Regions from separate parts of the Edaphobacter sp. FHG110511_03 genome, predicted to be linked through region 3. Evidence: predicted binding sites of a transcription regulator. Region 3 holds the regulator's gene; each other region holds the start of a gene.
The links. Region 3 encodes LexA, which represses DNA repair genes until DNA is damaged. Its sites were predicted from a motif close to CANTTCGCTTTTTATTCGC; they were not measured.
Positions count from the first base shown of each region.

Region 1: the regulator LexA is predicted to act here: its motif matches at 1,867-1,885, upstream of AC5S26_RS01890 (Y-family DNA polymerase).
Region 2: the regulator LexA is predicted to act here: its motif matches at 1,857-1,875, upstream of dinB (DNA polymerase IV).
Region 4: the regulator LexA is predicted to act here: its motif matches at 1,035-1,053, upstream of AC5S26_RS13060 (putative DNA modification/repair radical SAM protein).

Region 1 covers NZ_JBZYWL010000001.1:486,350-490,265, reverse strand. Annotated here, with positions in the region: gene AC5S26_RS01900 (acyl-CoA carboxylase subunit beta) at 1-699, opposite strand, end outside; gene AC5S26_RS01895 (glycoside hydrolase family 43 protein) at 760-1,809, opposite strand; gene AC5S26_RS01890 (Y-family DNA polymerase) at 1,920-3,239, shown strand; gene AC5S26_RS01885 (cupin domain-containing protein) at 3,280-3,663, shown strand; gene AC5S26_RS01880 (energy transducer TonB) at 3,834-3,916, shown strand, end outside.
Region 2 covers NZ_JBZYWL010000001.1:194,733-198,648, forward strand. Annotated here, with positions in the region: gene AC5S26_RS00680 (RNA polymerase sigma factor) at 1-504, opposite strand, end outside; gene dinB (DNA polymerase IV) at 749-1,840, opposite strand; gene AC5S26_RS00690 (glutaminase family protein) at 2,000-3,916, opposite strand, start outside.
Region 3 covers NZ_JBZYWL010000006.1:237,504-241,419, forward strand. Annotated here, with positions in the region: gene AC5S26_RS23410 (efflux RND transporter periplasmic adaptor subunit) at 1-647, opposite strand, end outside; gene lexA (transcriptional repressor LexA) at 855-1,460, opposite strand; gene AC5S26_RS23420 (response regulator transcription factor) at 1,682-2,446, shown strand; gene AC5S26_RS23425 (hypothetical protein) at 2,452-2,682, shown strand; gene AC5S26_RS23430 (sigma-54 dependent transcriptional regulator) at 2,679-3,916, shown strand, end outside.
Region 4 covers NZ_JBZYWL010000002.1:912,170-916,085, forward strand. Annotated here, with positions in the region: gene AC5S26_RS13055 (LLM class flavin-dependent oxidoreductase) at 1-972, opposite strand, end outside; gene AC5S26_RS13060 (putative DNA modification/repair radical SAM protein) at 1,081-2,334, shown strand; gene AC5S26_RS13065 (UdgX family uracil-DNA binding protein) at 2,338-3,876, shown strand.

The sequences.
Region 1 (3,916 bases), on a different contig from region 3:
AGCAACACCGGAGATCTCGTTGTGCGTATGCGCTCCACCCAGCGCGTCCTTGGTCACATCCTCGTGCAGCACGGTCTTGATAACGTCAGGCCCGGTCACGAACATGTAGCTCGTCTTCTCAGTCATCAACGTGAAGTCCGTAATCGCCGGCGAATAAACCGCGCCTCCCGCACAGGGTCCCAGCACCGCCGAGATCTGCGGCACCACACCGCTCGCTAGCGTATTGCGCAGAAAGATATCTGTGTATCCCGCCAGCGAGAGCACGCCTTCTTGAATCCGTGCTCCGCCTGAATCGTTCAGCCCGATCACCGGCGCGCCCACCTTCACGGCCATGTCCATGATCTTCACAATCTTCGCCGCGTTAGCCTCCGACAACGACCCGCCGAAGACGGTGAAGTCCTGCGCGAAGACAAACACCACGCGGCCATCGATGCGTCCATGCCCGGTTACGAATCCATCCCCTGGAACCCGCTGTGAGTCCATGCCGAACTCCGACGCGCGGTGCGTAACAAACTTGTCCGTCTCCTCAAACGTTCCTTCATCGAGCAGCAGCTCCACCCGCTCGCGCGCGGATAACTTGCCGGACTTGTTCTCGCGAGCCCGTCGCTCCGGCCCTCCGCCCTCTTCGGCGATGGCATGTCGCGCTGCCAGCTCAGCCAGACGCACTTGCTGTGCCGTCGGTTTCTTGTGCGATGTCATGGGTTGTTCCACTGCGGCCATAGGCAGCGATTTTAGCAGTGAGCAGGCGCGCTCTGCCTTTTATGGAAGATCTCCATCCAGGTCACTCCGCTCCCGCACCACCTCCAGGTGATCGCTCGCGTCCCGCATCTCGTACAGCTTTCCACGGGCTCCCTTGAACGGCCTGTGCAGCACCATCATCAACTGCCCCTCGAAGGTGCGGAAGAGCATGCCGTGCCCGCTATCTTGTCGCACCAGCGGTGCAAGCTGCACCCACGGTCCCTTCAGCTCTCCCGACTGCGAACGCGCCACCGTCTGCACGTAGTGGCTCCCCGGAGTCTTGTCGCTGAGATGTTCGTAGCTGGACCACAGCATCAGCAGGTGGCCATCCTTCGTGCGATACAGCTCCGGACCGTCCGTGACGTAGCGCGAAGCCGAGGTCGTCGGCTTCGCCTGCTCATCGATCCATGGAGCGTCCGAGGCCTTGAAGAGCGAGATCGGCGCTCCGTCCGCGGAGGTCAGGTCCTCCTTCAGCGGCACCGCCTCCATCGTTCCGTCCGTCACCTGCAGCCACTCGTGCGCATAAACCATCCATGGCTTACCGCTGCGGTCGATATACAGCGTTCCATCCAGTGTCATGAAATCCGCCGGAGGAATCGGGCCGTCTGCCTTTACCGGCACAAACGGGCCATCAGGAGAATCAGCCACAGCAATGATGGTTCCGCGCATGTACGTTTCATGGCCCACCGGCAGTGGCTGCGGCAGAGGCTTTCTGTCGTTGTGCAGCGTCGTCAGCAGATAGTATTTGCCTTTGTACGCATGCACCTCAGGAGCCCAGCCACCCTGCTCCGCCCAGAAGTTCTCGGGGACCGTGAACACCACCTTGGGGCGGGTCCAGTGCTTCAGATCCTTGCTCGTATACGCCATCGTCCCCACACGCTTCACTCCCGTTAGCGAGGGAACATTGGAGGTGTACAGGTAATACGTCTTACGCGGAGCATAGGGGAGGATGTACGGATCGTGCAGCGGCATCTGCGGCAGCAGCATCTCTTCCGATGACGACGATGTACCTTGTGCCCGCAACCCGGCAACAGTCATCACCAAAAGACACAACAACCCGATTCGCTTCATCCTCTTCTCTCCACCTTTATGATTCACATGCAACGATAAATCCTTTTCCATTCGCGAGCGAAGATACAGCGAATATAATCGGCCCAGCGGCACATCTCTCAAAGCCCAAAATGCCTCCAGCCCTCCATCCCGACTGCTTCACCTTCCTGCACATCGACCTGAACTCCTTCTTCGCCTCGGTCGAGCAGCAGCTGCATCCGGAGTATCGCGGTAAACCTCTCGCCGTCGTGCCAACGATGGCCGATACCACCTGCTGCATCGCCGCCAGCTACGAGGCAAAAGCATTCAAAGTCAAGACAGGCACACAGGTGGGCGAGGCAAAGAAGATGTGCCCCGGCATCATCCTCATCGAAGGAAGCCACACCGAGTACGCAAAGTACTCCAAGGCCATCGCCGAAGCTGTCGAACTCTGCTGCCCCGTCGCGCACACGCCTTCCATCGATGAGATGTGCTGTCAGCTCATCGGCCGCGAGCAGGAGCCGCCCCGTGCCCGCAAGATCGCGCTCGAGATCAAGCAGTCCATCTACAAAAATGTCGGTGAGGCCCTCCGCTGCTCCATCGGCATGGCGCCCAACCGCTATCTCGCCAAGATCGCCAGCGACATGCAAAAGCCTGACGGCCTCATCGGGCTTCTGCCGTCGCAGCTCCCACGCGCCATCGCTCATCTCGAACTTCGCGATCTCCCCGGCGTAGGTGCGCGCACCGAAGTCCGCCTCAACGCCCAAGGCATCACCACCATGGAGCAACTCCTCGCGCTCGACCGAAACGGCATGCACAAGCTGTGGGACAGCGTATGGGGCGACCGCCTTTACCATTGGCTGCGCGGCGCCGAAACCGGAGACGACGGAGCCCCCGTCTCGAACGGCGTGCAGAAGTCGCTCGGACACTCCCACGTCATGGCTCCGGAGTTCCGCAACGAAGAGGGCTCCTGGGCAGTCGCCAACAAGCTGCTCCACAAGGCCGCGATGCGCCTACGCATGGAGAAGTTCTACACCGGCTCCATGTCCATCACCATCCGCTACCAGCTCACAAAAGAGCAGGCGGAGCGCATGAAATCCAAACGCCACTTCAGCGGAATCAAGCAGTCAGGATGGGGCATGGAGGCGCGCTTCCAGCAGTGCCAGGACACCCTCACCTTGCTCGGGGCACTTCGTGGCATGTGGGCGCGCCGTCCCCAGGGCGAGGAGTTCCGCCGCCCCTTCTTCGTCGGCGTCACCCTTCGCGATCTCATCCCCGAAGACGAGCATCAGGAAGACCTCTTCGGCGATCCCGACAATCGCACCCAGCTCTCCGCCACCATGGACAAGCTCAACCTCAAGTACGGTCACACCACCCTGCACTTCGCCGGAATGCTCCCCGCCCGCGAGAGTGCGCCAACACGCATCGCGTTTACGCAGATCCCCGTCCAGTATGGTGTCGACTACATGTAATACGAATCATCCAATCGACGTACCCGAAACAAGGCCAGGCATGGAGCGACAAGTGCATAATTCTTCCTTCGAAGTCATCAAACTTTCTGCTGAATCAGCATCGGCGGGAAACTACGACAACCATTCCATCGCCAGCGTCAATGATCATGAAATCCGCATAAGCACAATGACCGAGCCTTACCATTGGCACTCTCATCCCGATTCCGATGAGAGTTTCCTGTCGTTGGAAGGTGGCCTCTTCATTGATTTTGATGACCGAACGATCGAGCTCCTCCCCGGGCACATGATCACTGTCAATCGAGGCGTTCGTCATCGCACCAGACCAGTCGGCGAACGCTCGGTCAATCTCACGTTCGAGCGAGTCGGTACACGGAGCGAGGCGCTTCCTGCGCCAGTGGAAGAAATTTCTTATCCATCTCCTTAAGGCACGGCTTCAGCCCTTGTCGTGAACATGATCCGGAGACGACCACCCCGCACTTCGCCGGAATACTTACCGCCCGCGAATGTGCCCCACCCCATCGCCTTCACCCAGATCCGGTGCAGTATGGTGTCGACTATATGTAGGATGAGGTGAATAGATTACTAAATAAAATTATGCGTTCTTTTCTGCTCTCGATCGCGTCTTCATTTTTCATAGCTGCTGCGAGTTCGAGCGCACAAGTCACAATCACAGCTCC
Region 2 (3,916 bases), on a different contig from region 3:
TCCGAGCGAGATTCCTAACACGTCTGAGATCTCGCGATACTTCAGTCCTTCTGCACGCAACTGAAGGCACAGCCGGTCCGCCTCCGGAAGCGATTCAAAGGTCCGGCGCAACTTCAACTGCCTCTCACTGAAGATCATTTCCTCTTCGGGATTTGAAGTCGATTCCGCCGCCAAATGATCCATCCCACTCTCATTCGCCCTATCGTCTACCCGGTAGCGCGTTCTGCGCTTGAGAGCAAGATTATGCGTCACGCGGTAGATCCATCCCGGTAAGTTGCTTCGCGATTTGCCGGCCCGCAGATGCCGGAACAGGGCCATAAAGACCTCCTGAACCACGTCCTCCGCATCGTGCGCCTTCAAGCCCAGCGACGTCGCGTATCGAAACAGGCGAGGGCGAAACAGATCGTGGAGATGGAGAACCTCATCCTCGAGCGAAAGCGCCCGATCGAGAGGGCGGACGTGCTGTAACGCGGATGATTCGCAGCTTTGAGGAAGGATAGACATGATTTCGGGATTTATGAGACGTCTCAAATCATAGTGACCTGCAATAGCAGTGAAAAACATTACAGAAAAGCTGAACAAAATTCCTTTCCTCAGAATATTCAACCCGAGGTTCGCTGTTTTCCAAACAACCTCGAAAATAAACTATCCGCTCTCGAAGGTGAAACGTTTCTGCCACCCCTCACCCTCTTTGACGCACTTCGCGTTATCTTCTCGAAGAAATTGCCTGGAATCTGCTCTCAATGCATTAAGGGAGAGGTAGATCCCATCGAAAAAGAGAAGACCTGCCCGAATCCAGCTCCTGAAAGTTGCTCAACCCAACTCCGACCAGCCGAAACCGCTGACCGGGGTTGACGCTGACACGCTCTCGCAGCGACAGCGCAATCGCAATAAGGTCCTCGCCAGATTCTGGAGGAATTGCGGGAGTGTGGCTACGAGTAATGATCTCGAATTCGCTCGTCTTCAACTTCAAGACCACCGTCCGAGCCACCCTGGACTCCTTGCGCGATGCTGACCAGACCTTCTCCGCCAGTCGGCGAATCATCTCCTCTGTCGCATCAAGTGGAAGGTCGCGCTCGAACGTGTCTTCGGCAGAGATCGACTTTGTCGGCCGGTCAGCAACCACCGGATTGTGATCGATCCCGTGAGCCAGCTCGTACAATCGCAAACCATAACGTCCGAAATGCCCGTGGAGAGCCGACTGGCCGATTCCTCGCAGGTCGCCCACTGTCGTAACCCCAAGCTGCCTCAAACGCGTCTCCATCACCTTGCCCACGCCGGGGATCCTCCCTACGGCCAGGGGAAAAAGAAAGGAATCGACATCGTGCGGCTGGATCACGAACAGGCCATCGGGCTTGCGCCAGTCCGATGCGATCTTGGCCAGAAACTTGTTCGGTGCCACTCCCGCAGATGCCGTCAGCTCAAGCTCCTCGCGGATCAGCCGGCGAATCGTCTTCGCAACCTGCGTCGCTGTCGGAAGACCGGTTTTATTGACCGTCACATCCAGGTATGCCTCGTCGAGCGAGAGCGGCTCAATCAGTTCGGTGTGCCGCCTGAAGATCTCCCGAACCGCATGGGAGACAGCCTTGTACCGCGTAAAGTCCGGGGGAATGAAGATCGCATCCGGACACAGGCGCTCTGCATGAACCGCAGCCATCGCTGAGCGCACTCCGAACCTGCGCGCCTCGTAAGAAGCTGCGCAGACAACAGACCTGTTCCCACGCCACGCGACAACCACCGGCCTGCCGCGAAGCGAGGCGTCGTCACGCTGTTCCACCGACGCATAGAACGCGTCCATATCGATGTGGACGATCTTGCGAGATTGAGGATCGCTCAGCAACAGCTCTGATTCTAAAGCGAATAAACAGCGAATAAAACAGGATTCGACGCTGCCTGCCGCTCACATTATGCAGAGCAGTTCATCTCCCACCGGACTTTCGCGCCAACTATGGGCTTCAGAGGGCCACCATCGTTGGCGCGAAAATCCCCGTACCTGAACTCAGTTCTTATGGACCGGCCCTCGCATCATCAGCGCCTTGATAAATACTCCGCCGACAACCGAGCGAGCCTGAAAGCCTATCTGCTTTCCGCTGACGGTGTCATAGAAGTCCGTCGTAGGGACCCGCGATGGCGTCTCGTCTGCCCAGACGATCAACCTGTGGACCAGGTCCTGGAACTGTGCCGGGTTACTGGCCAGGCTCGCCGTCCAGATCTCCCAGTCCAGCTTCGTGATGGTCTTCCGGTTATCCAGCGGAAGGCCGTATCGCTGAAGTTGTTTGCTGTAGAACTTCCACTCGGTGTCCATCACTCTCTTCGGGAAGAGATGAATATCCAGCAGATCATCCCACACCAGGTTGTACTTCTGGCTCCAGCTGCCCGGCTGGTCGAAGGCGAGCTTGTAGTGATCGCCATCGATCGCCATCTTCTCCCACTCGGCCGGCATCTTGCGTACGATTCCCTCGTAGTGTTCGGCAAGCTTCGTGTCGCCAACTCCTCGCGCAATCTGAACGAATGCTCCAAGAGCTTCAATCGCCTTGATGGATAGATTGGTGTTGTGCGCAAGATGACCGGCGAAGTCGTCAGTGCTCAACTGATTTTCCGGATCCATTCCCTTCTTCTCCAGATAATCCGCCCATTGCGTCAGCTGAGGCATGTAGCGCTTCGCAAAATCCCAATTGCCTTCGCTCCGCTCAAGGGCCGCGATCATGATGATCAGGTTACCGCTCTCTTCAACCGGCATCTGGTCTTCCTCATTCTCTTCGCCGCCTCCATACACCTGGCCGTTCGCAAGAGGATATGTGCCCAGGTCATGCGGCGCGAACGGGAACTTCCAACGCGGAAGCGCCGCATAGCGCATCAACGGCTCAAGCTGCGCCTCCAGCAGCTTCGGGTTGAAGAGCAGAAAGAACGGCGACGACGGATACGTGACATCTACCGTATCAATACAGCCGTTGCTATCGTTCTCCTTTGAAAAGAACATCGGTGTGCCATCGATATCGGCCACGAGCTTATGCGCCGCAATCGTCTGGCGAAACAGCAGCGAGGTCAGCGCTTCGTAATCCGTTCCACCGGCCTTCTTCATCTCAGCCATCGTCTCGGTGTCAAACTGTACTCCGCGCTGCTCAAGCTGCGGATACTCTTTCTCGGCGGTGCTGAGCATCGCGGCCTCGGTCATGCCGTTGCGTTGCCAATAAGGGCGGAGCTTGCGCCCTAGATATTCGATCGCATATCCCTCGGTATACGCGAGCTCTACATGTCGCTCGACCTTTGCCGAGCCTACCGCACCCAGCGACAACTTTGTCGTCAGATGAGCCGCCTGGCCGCGTCTTGCCGCCGGAGCCGGCATCGAGGAGTCGTCCGCCTCGGGCAGATTGCCCGACTGGACAAAGACCGGAATGCCATTGTTTGCCATCGAGGTTGTGGCTGCCGCCGAATCCGGTATGCCCAGACGAAAGTATCCCCAATCGATGCGAACACGGTCCCCGGATTGATGAAGCGTCTGCTGATCGCGTGTGCCTACGTTCAAAAGCGTCAACCCCGCAGCACGCGTTCGCGACCAGATCACCTGCTGTGCCGGCTGGTCTACCGCGATCAGCGGATCAACATCCAGCATCAGATCCGTCTGGTGTTCCTTTCCATCGATAGACCTTGCACTCCAGCTCAAGTAGGTGACCGGTCGCGACATCACATCCAGGTCTTTCGGAAACAGCGGGGTAAAGAAGACAACGTCCAGTTCGAGCCCTGCAGCAGTAAATCGATACTTGGAATGCAAAGGAGTCACTTCGACCGACGTCTGCTCCATCGCATCGACGGCGGGCATGCCAAAGTAACCTCGCGGCATCGTCCCCATCCAGCGATAGGTCTTGCCATCAATCCGAATGAGTCCGAGCATCGGCTGGGCGACCTCGGTCCAGTG
Region 3 (3,916 bases):
GTGTAACTAAGCTGCTCCTCAAGCTGCTTGAGAGATGCCTGGGACTGAGCGACTTGAGCCTCAGCCTGGTGAAGCTTGGAGGTATCGACGGTGATCTGGGCGACGGCCTTGTCGCGGGTGTTAGCGGCAGCGAGATACCTCTGCTGGGCGTCGTCAAGCGCCTGTTGGGAGACGACACCGTCTTTGGACATTTCGAGATTTCGCTTATAGGTGTGCTCGTACATGGGAAGGTCGGGCGCTTCGGCGTTGACCTTGTCGTACTCGATGGCGGCTAGCGCCGCGCGAGCATTGGATTCGGCAGCGGTGAGCTGAGCCTTCTGGGCATTGACCTGGGCAAGAATCTCGATCTGGTCGAGTTGGGCGAGTACCTGCCCCTGCTTAACATGCTGGTTAATATCGACGTCGAGGCGGGTGACGATACCAGAGGCTTTGGACTTGAGCTCTACCTTGGTGATGGGCTGTACCTTTCCAGTGGCCACGACCGACTTGGCGATGTCGCCTTTTTCAGCTTTCGCAAGCTGGGAAGCTTCCAGTTTGGCGCTGTTTCCGCGAGCAGCGACGGCTACGCCGAGGATAACGATTAGGACCAGGCCGATGACGCCGGTCCAGATCCAGATTTTGCGCTTTTGTTTTCGCTGTGTCGCCAAGGTCTAGCTCCAGTTGAAGCCTAATTTAAGAAGAATCGTGTCGAAGATAGGGTACGCAGGAGGACAGGAGCCGGTTCCATCGCCTGAGGAAAAGTTTTGGCATGAACCGTACTTTAGACGTATCGGAAAGGTCGATGGAGAGAAATGATAGTCGCGGAATGCGAAATATTGGGTCGGAAAGGACAGAAGGGTAGCAGTCATGAAGGTTCAGACGTACTTGCGTAGAACTCCGAGGACCTTTCCCTGAACACTGACACTGGCGGCGGGAGCAAAAATTGGGGCCATCTCGGTATTGGAAGGCTGGAGGCGGATCATGCTGCCTTCGCGATAGAACCGCTTAAGGGTAGCATCGGAACCATCAACCAAGGCAACAATGATCTCCCCTTCACGGGCAGTGCGGGTACGTTCGACTAGGACGTAGTCGCCGGAGACAATATGCTCGTCACGCATGGAATCACCGCGGACTTCGAGTGCGAAGACCTCGCGATTGCCAATGATATCGCCTAGGGAGATGCTCTCGGCAGTCTCGATAGCTTCGACAGGTCTACCCGCAGCGATACGACCAAGCAAGGGAAGACGGTCAACGGAGCGCTTGCCTGTTCGTGTGGGCAGTACGTCGATAGAACGGCTGCGATTATGCGCACGTTGAAGAAGACCTTTGTTTTGCAGATTGGTGACATGTTTATGGACGGTAGCGAGCGAGCTGAGGCCAAGACCGCTGGCAATCTCTTCATAAGACGGGGAGTACCCGTTCTTTTGAGTAAAACCGGAGAGAAAGTCGAGAACCTCTTTTTGCCGCCTGGTGATTGCCATGCGGAAATTGTAGCGAATAAAAAGCGAATTGCAAGCAACTATCTTGGTTCTTATTTTCTTCTGCGCCAAAGGGAACCCCAAGATGCACAAATTCCCATTTTGAAATGACGTATGCAAAATACTGCACGGAAGTCTTGAAAGCTAGACCGCGATAAACCAAGGTAATAAAACGTCGCAGCCAAGGTTCCAAAGGATTCATGGCGGTGTGTCAGGAGATGAGCATGCAGATTTTGATCGTGGAAGATGATACGGCCTTGGGACTGTTTCTGCAGAAGGGGTTGAAGCTGGAGGGCCACGATGTCGAGTGGGTAGGGGACGGCGAGGCGGCGCTCGAACAAATGCACAAACGCAGGCCGGATCTGATGGTGCTGGACCTGAGTCTTCCTAAAAGAGACGGAATCGAGGTGCTTGAGCAAATGAAAGGGAGCTTTGACGAGACCGCAATTCTGGTGCTGACCGGAAGGAGCATGGTTGAGGAGCGGGTGAAATGCCTGAACTTGGGTGCAGACGATTGCATGCTGAAGCCATTCAGCTTTCATGAATTAACGGCGAGGTGCAGAGCCTTGCTGCGGAGGCGGGAGAGGTTTGCAGATCCCGTGCTACGCCATGGAGACGTAGAACTGAACCGGATGGAACGTCGGGTAACACGGAGCGGAATGGTGGTGGAACTGACGGGGAAAGAGTTCAGTCTGCTCGAGTATTTGATCCAGCGGCGGGAACGGTGTTGCAGCCGGGCGGAGCTACTGGAGGGTGTTTGGCAGATGTCGCCTGACGCAGGGACCAACGTGGTTGATGTTTACGTAAATTATCTAAGGAAGAAGCTGGCGGCTGTGGGTATGGAGGACGATGCGGGCCATGCCGTGATCGAGACGGTGCGCGGTGAGGGATATCGCATGAACAATAGGGCGGGGAGCGAGAAAAAGCAGCCTGGCCGAGAGCCAATCTGCACGATGAAGACTCCCTGGGCCGGGGCTCAACAGAGATAAAGGCGATGATCATCGAGAATCTTGTGGAACAAATGGATGGTTTGTTACATGCGTTATGCCAACCGCTTACGGTGTTGCAGTGCAGGCTCGCGCTTGGAGAGTTGAGCGGAGAGGCTTCGACGATGCGAGCTGCGATTGGCGAAGCCTTAGACGAGTGCGCGCGTGTGAATGAGAAGGTGGGAGCGATGCGCGAGATGTTGCAGGCGATGGAGAGACGGGGAGAAGTAGGACGATGATAAGCGAGATGGCGATTGCGAATGCGGGAATGGTGGAAGCGGGGGTGCTGTTTGGCGCGGTGTCGACGCGGAAGGTCGTGTTGGCTAGTGCAGATGCGGGATTGCGGGGGCGGCTAAAAATCTCATTGACGGGGATGCGTTGGGAGGTCTTTGAAGCCGTAGGCGGGGCGGAGGCGATGGAGCGTCTGGATGCCGTACGGCCGGAGGCGTTGTTGGTGGACAGCTGGCTTCCAGACCTCGAAGTGAGTGAGTTCGCAGGTCAGATTCGTATGCTGTATCCAGCTGTGGAGTTGATGCGGATGGATGGAAGCGCGGATGGACAAGTTCGTAGTCCCCGGCGCAATGAACTGCTACATGCCCTGCGCGAGGCCCAAGGCATGCAGGGCAATGATACCGCGGCATGGAACGTAGCTCCCACTATGGTGCCATCTACGCCGCGGATCATCGAGAGAGATCTGGCGCGCACGTCTGTGACGGTGGCGATGTTACCGGAGATGATTGGCGAGAGCGTTGCGATGCGCGAGCTGGCGCGACTAATCCGGCTGGTAGCGCCACGCTCAACGACCGTACTGATCGAAGGTGAAACGGGTTCGGGAAAAGAGGTGGTAGCGAAGGCGATTCATCGTCTGAGCGATCGTGCAAACAAGCCTTTTGCCGTCCTGAATTGCGCGGCGATTCCGGAGGCTCTGCTGGAGGCAGAGCTGTTCGGGCATACTCGGGGAGCGTTTACCGGAGCAGTACAGTCGCGTACTGGACGGATTGAAGCAGCACATGGAGGGACATTGTTTCTCGACGAGATTGGAGAGATGCCCTTGGCCCTCCAGGCAAAGATGCTGCGCTTTCTAGAGTGCGGCGAACTGCAACGCGTGGGCGACAACGAGACGACGCGCGTAGATGTGAGGGTGATCGCAGCGACCCACCAACCGCTGGAGAAGCGAGCCAGCGAGGGGGCTTTTCGATTAGATCTTTATCACCGGCTGGCCGTGTTTCCTATTGAAGTTCCGGCGTTGCGTGAGCGCATGGAAGACCTGAGCCTTCTAGCCGAATATATCCTCGCGAAATTAGGAGAGCGTATGCCGCGCAAGAGGTTGAGGGAAAACGCGGCGGAACAACTCCGGGAACACACCTGGCCGGGGAATGTTCGTGAGCTGATGCATGTGCTGGAGCGCGCGGCGATTTTGGCCGGTGATAACATGGAAATTGGCATCGAAGAGATTCGCTATCGGCGGACACC
Region 4 (3,916 bases), on a different contig from region 3:
CACAATCGTATTCACAATCACCTCCCCGATACCCAGCTCCCCGGCCATCTGCTCCAGCCTCTCTCGCACCACCGTCGGGGTCCCCACGAAATAGCGCGGCCACTCCCCTTCTTCCAGCGGAATCTCGCCCCTCATCCTCAACTCGCGCAGAGCGTCTTCAGGAGCAGCCACAGGCTTTCGCTCACCCAGGCGAATCCTCTGCTGCAGCAGCTTCACGCTCGAAGCCAGAAACTCGGCCTCTTCCTGGCTCTCCGCGCAGATCACGCCGACCGCCACCGTCGCCTCCGGCTTCTCACGACGTGGGCCGCTCCGGAAATTCCGCAGGTACGCCTCGGTCGCATCTCTAGTCTTCACCGGCGAAAAGAAGTGCGCAAACGAATACGGCAGCCCAAACTCCACCGCCGCGGCCGAGCTCCACATACTCGACCCCAGCATCCATACCGCTGGTCCCACGTACTTCTCTTCCGGAACCGGTGCCGGCATCGCCTTCACCTTGCCGAACGGATGTCCAGTCGGAAAATCGTCTTCGAGAAAGGCCAACAGCTCCGTTACCTGTTCCGGAAAGTCATCCTCCATCGCCGTCTTTCGGCTCCGCCTCAGCGCCAGGGACTCCATCGGTCCGCCGCCCGGTGCACGCCCGATCCCCAGATCCACCCGCTCCGGATAGAGCCCATAGAGCGTCCGAAAGACCTCCGCCACCTTCAGTGGCGTGTAATGCGGCAGCATGATCCCGCCCGATCCAATCCGGATCCGACTTGTCTCCGCTCCAATCCGCGCCAGCATGATCTCAGGAGCCGTACACGCCAGCAGGTCCATCGCATGGTGCTCCGACATCCAGAAACGCCGGTAGCCAAGCTCATCCACCCTCCGCGCCAATGCAATCGAATTCTGCAAGGCCTGCGCCGGCGCGGTTCCTTCCGCCACCGGAGATTGATCCAGTACCGAAAGCTTAAGTTCTCTCTTCGTCTGCATAAATATCTGATGTGACTGGAGCTAAATCGGAGCGAAGCGTCTTCCACAGGGAGACACCAACTACTTTCGCTTTTTATTCGCTATACTGATTGCCGGAAGACTGATCCGGTGAATACCCAACAAAAACTCGAAATTCTGGCGGATGCGGCGAAGTACGACGCCTCCTGCGCCTCCTCGGGAGCCAAACGCGCCGGCAATGGAAAAGGTGTCGGCCATACCGATGGCAATGGCATCTGCCACTCCTACACTCCCGATGGTCGCTGCGTCTCGCTCCTCAAGATTCTCCTCACCAACTTCTGCACCTACGACTGCGTCTTCTGCGTCAACCGCTCCTCCTCCGACATTCGCCGCGCCCGCTTCACGCCCGAAGAGGTCGTTAACCTCACCCTCGATTTCTATAAGCGCAACTACATCGAAGGACTCTTTCTCTCCTCCGGAATCATTCAGTCGCCCGACTACACCATGGAGCAGCTCATCCACGTAGCGCGCTCCCTACGGATCACCCACAACTTCGGCGGTTACATCCATCTCAAAGCCATTCCCGGGTGCGCTTCCACGTTGATCGAAACCGCGGGTCTCTATGCGGACCGCATGTCGGCCAACATCGAGCTCCCCACCCAGCAGGATCTCGTTCAACTCGCCCCCGAGAAAAAATCGTCTGTTATCGAAGGCACCATGGGGCAGATCCATACCCGCAAGAACGAGCTCGACGAGGACCGCCGTCACATTCGCTCGACCCCGAAGTTCGCTCCAGCGGGCCAGTCGACCCAGATGGTGGTGGGAGCCACGAATTCGACCGACCGCGACATCATCCAGCGTGCAGACACTCTCTACCGACGCTTTGCCCTTCGGCGCATCTACTACACCGGCTTCAGTCCCTACCCCAAGGCGGATCTCCGCCTCCCCCTCGCTGCGACACCCCTGGTTCGCGAGCATCGTCTCTACCAGGCCGACTGGCTCATCCGCCACTACGGCTTCGATGCCAATGAGATCACCACCCCCGACGATCCCCATCTCGATCTGAAGGCCGATCCCAAGACACAGTGGGCAAATCGGCACCGCGAGGCTTTTCCGGTCGACGTCAACGCTGCCCCGCGCGAGATACTCCTTCGCGTGCCCGGCCTCGGGTATAGGAATGTGGATCGGATCCTTAACATCCGTCGCTATCACAGGCTCATCCTTGACGACCTGCGGCGGCTCCGCATCAGCCTGAAGAACACCTCTCCGTGGATCATCACGGCCGACTCTCTGCCGCATTCGCCTTTACCAGCAGCCGCCCCAGTTCCTGCGGAACAACTTTCTCTAAACCTCGCGCCCGGCGATTCTCTGACGGTCGCCTCCACCCTCCATGGGCAACTGTGACCTATGTTTTCTTCCACCTCTTTCATCATCGAGCTCAAGTCTCCGGAGGACTCCGGCTTTGAAAGCTGGCGCGAGTTTGCCCGCGAGGCACTCCTCTCCTCCATGCCCCCTCCCGAGATCGACTTTCAGGACGACCTCTTCACCGCACCGCGATCCCTGCATCTCCTTCCCAGCGGCGAACGTCGAAGCGCGACTCTGTCGCAGGCAAAGCCGCACGCTCCAAAGTCTTTTCTCGACGATGCGTTGATTGCCGCCCACCATCGCGACCCGGATCGCTGGAACCTTCTCTATCGGCTGTTGTGGCGCCTGCAGACGGAAACAAATCTGCTTCACCTCGACATCGACCCCGATGTGGCTCAGCTCAGGTCGCTCGTTCGTCAGGTTCGGCACGATCTTCACAAGATGCATGCCTTCGTCCGTTTCCGGCGAATCGAAGATTTCCAGGGCGAACACTTCATCGCCTGGCATAAACCCGCGCATCGCATCCTCGCCCTCGCAGCTCCCTTCTTCAGCGAACGCTTTGCGGTCATGCGCTGGACCATCCTCACCCCCGACAACTCGGTCTCGTGGGATCCCTCGACTCGACACGCCAGCTTCGGTCCCGGTGCCGACCGCGATCAGGCTCCCCGTCATGATGAGCTGGAAGATCTGTGGAAGTCGTATTACTCCAGCATCTTCAACCCGGCTCGGCTCAATCCCTCGCTGATGCGCTCGCACATGCCGGTGAAGTACTGGAGCACGCTTCCTGAAGTCGACCTTCTCTCTGCCTTGGTCACCAAGGCAGGAGCTCGCGTCGAATCCATGGTCGCGACCCAGAACGCAACCCCCAGCGCCTCGCCTTTCATTCCCTCGGAACGCACGCTCCCGGTCCTTCGTCAGGCGCTGAACCTATGCAAAGGATGCGATCTCTACCGTCACGCCACCCAGGTAGTTCCCGGATGCGGCCCCTCTACCGCCGCGCTCATGCTCGTGGGGGAGCAGCCGGGCGATCAGGAAGATCTTCAGGGCAAGCCCTTCGTCGGCCCGGCCGGGGAGGTCCTTCGCCGCGCCCTTGATGAACTCGGCATCTCTCCGGACGCTATCTACATGACCAACGCGGTCAAGCATTTCAAGTTCGTGCAGCGCGGAAAGCTGCGCCTTCATAAAAATCCCGCCCGGTCCGAGATCAACGCCTGTCGTCCCTGGCTTGAAGCCGAAATCGACGCCGTAAAGCCGCGGGCGATTCTGTGCCTGGGAGCCAGCGCCGCCCGTGCCGTTCTCGGCAGCACCTTTGCCCTGATGCGGGATCGCGGCCGGTTCTTCCCTACCCGGTACTCCGAAAACACCATCGCGACCGTACACCCCTCTGCGGTCCTTCGCGCCTCGGAAGCAGGTCAGGCCTCCCAGCTCTATGACTTCATCAGGACCGATCTGAAGCTTGCCTGGAACCGCGCGACCCAGCAGGTTGAACATCCCTTTGAGGGCGCAGGTAGCTTCACGACCGTCGAAAAGCTGTCAAGCCCTAGCGGTGCTCAAACCATTGAAAACGAGAGGTATATCTGATGCCGAATTGCTACGAGAGGTTGTTATAATAAAGGAAGAG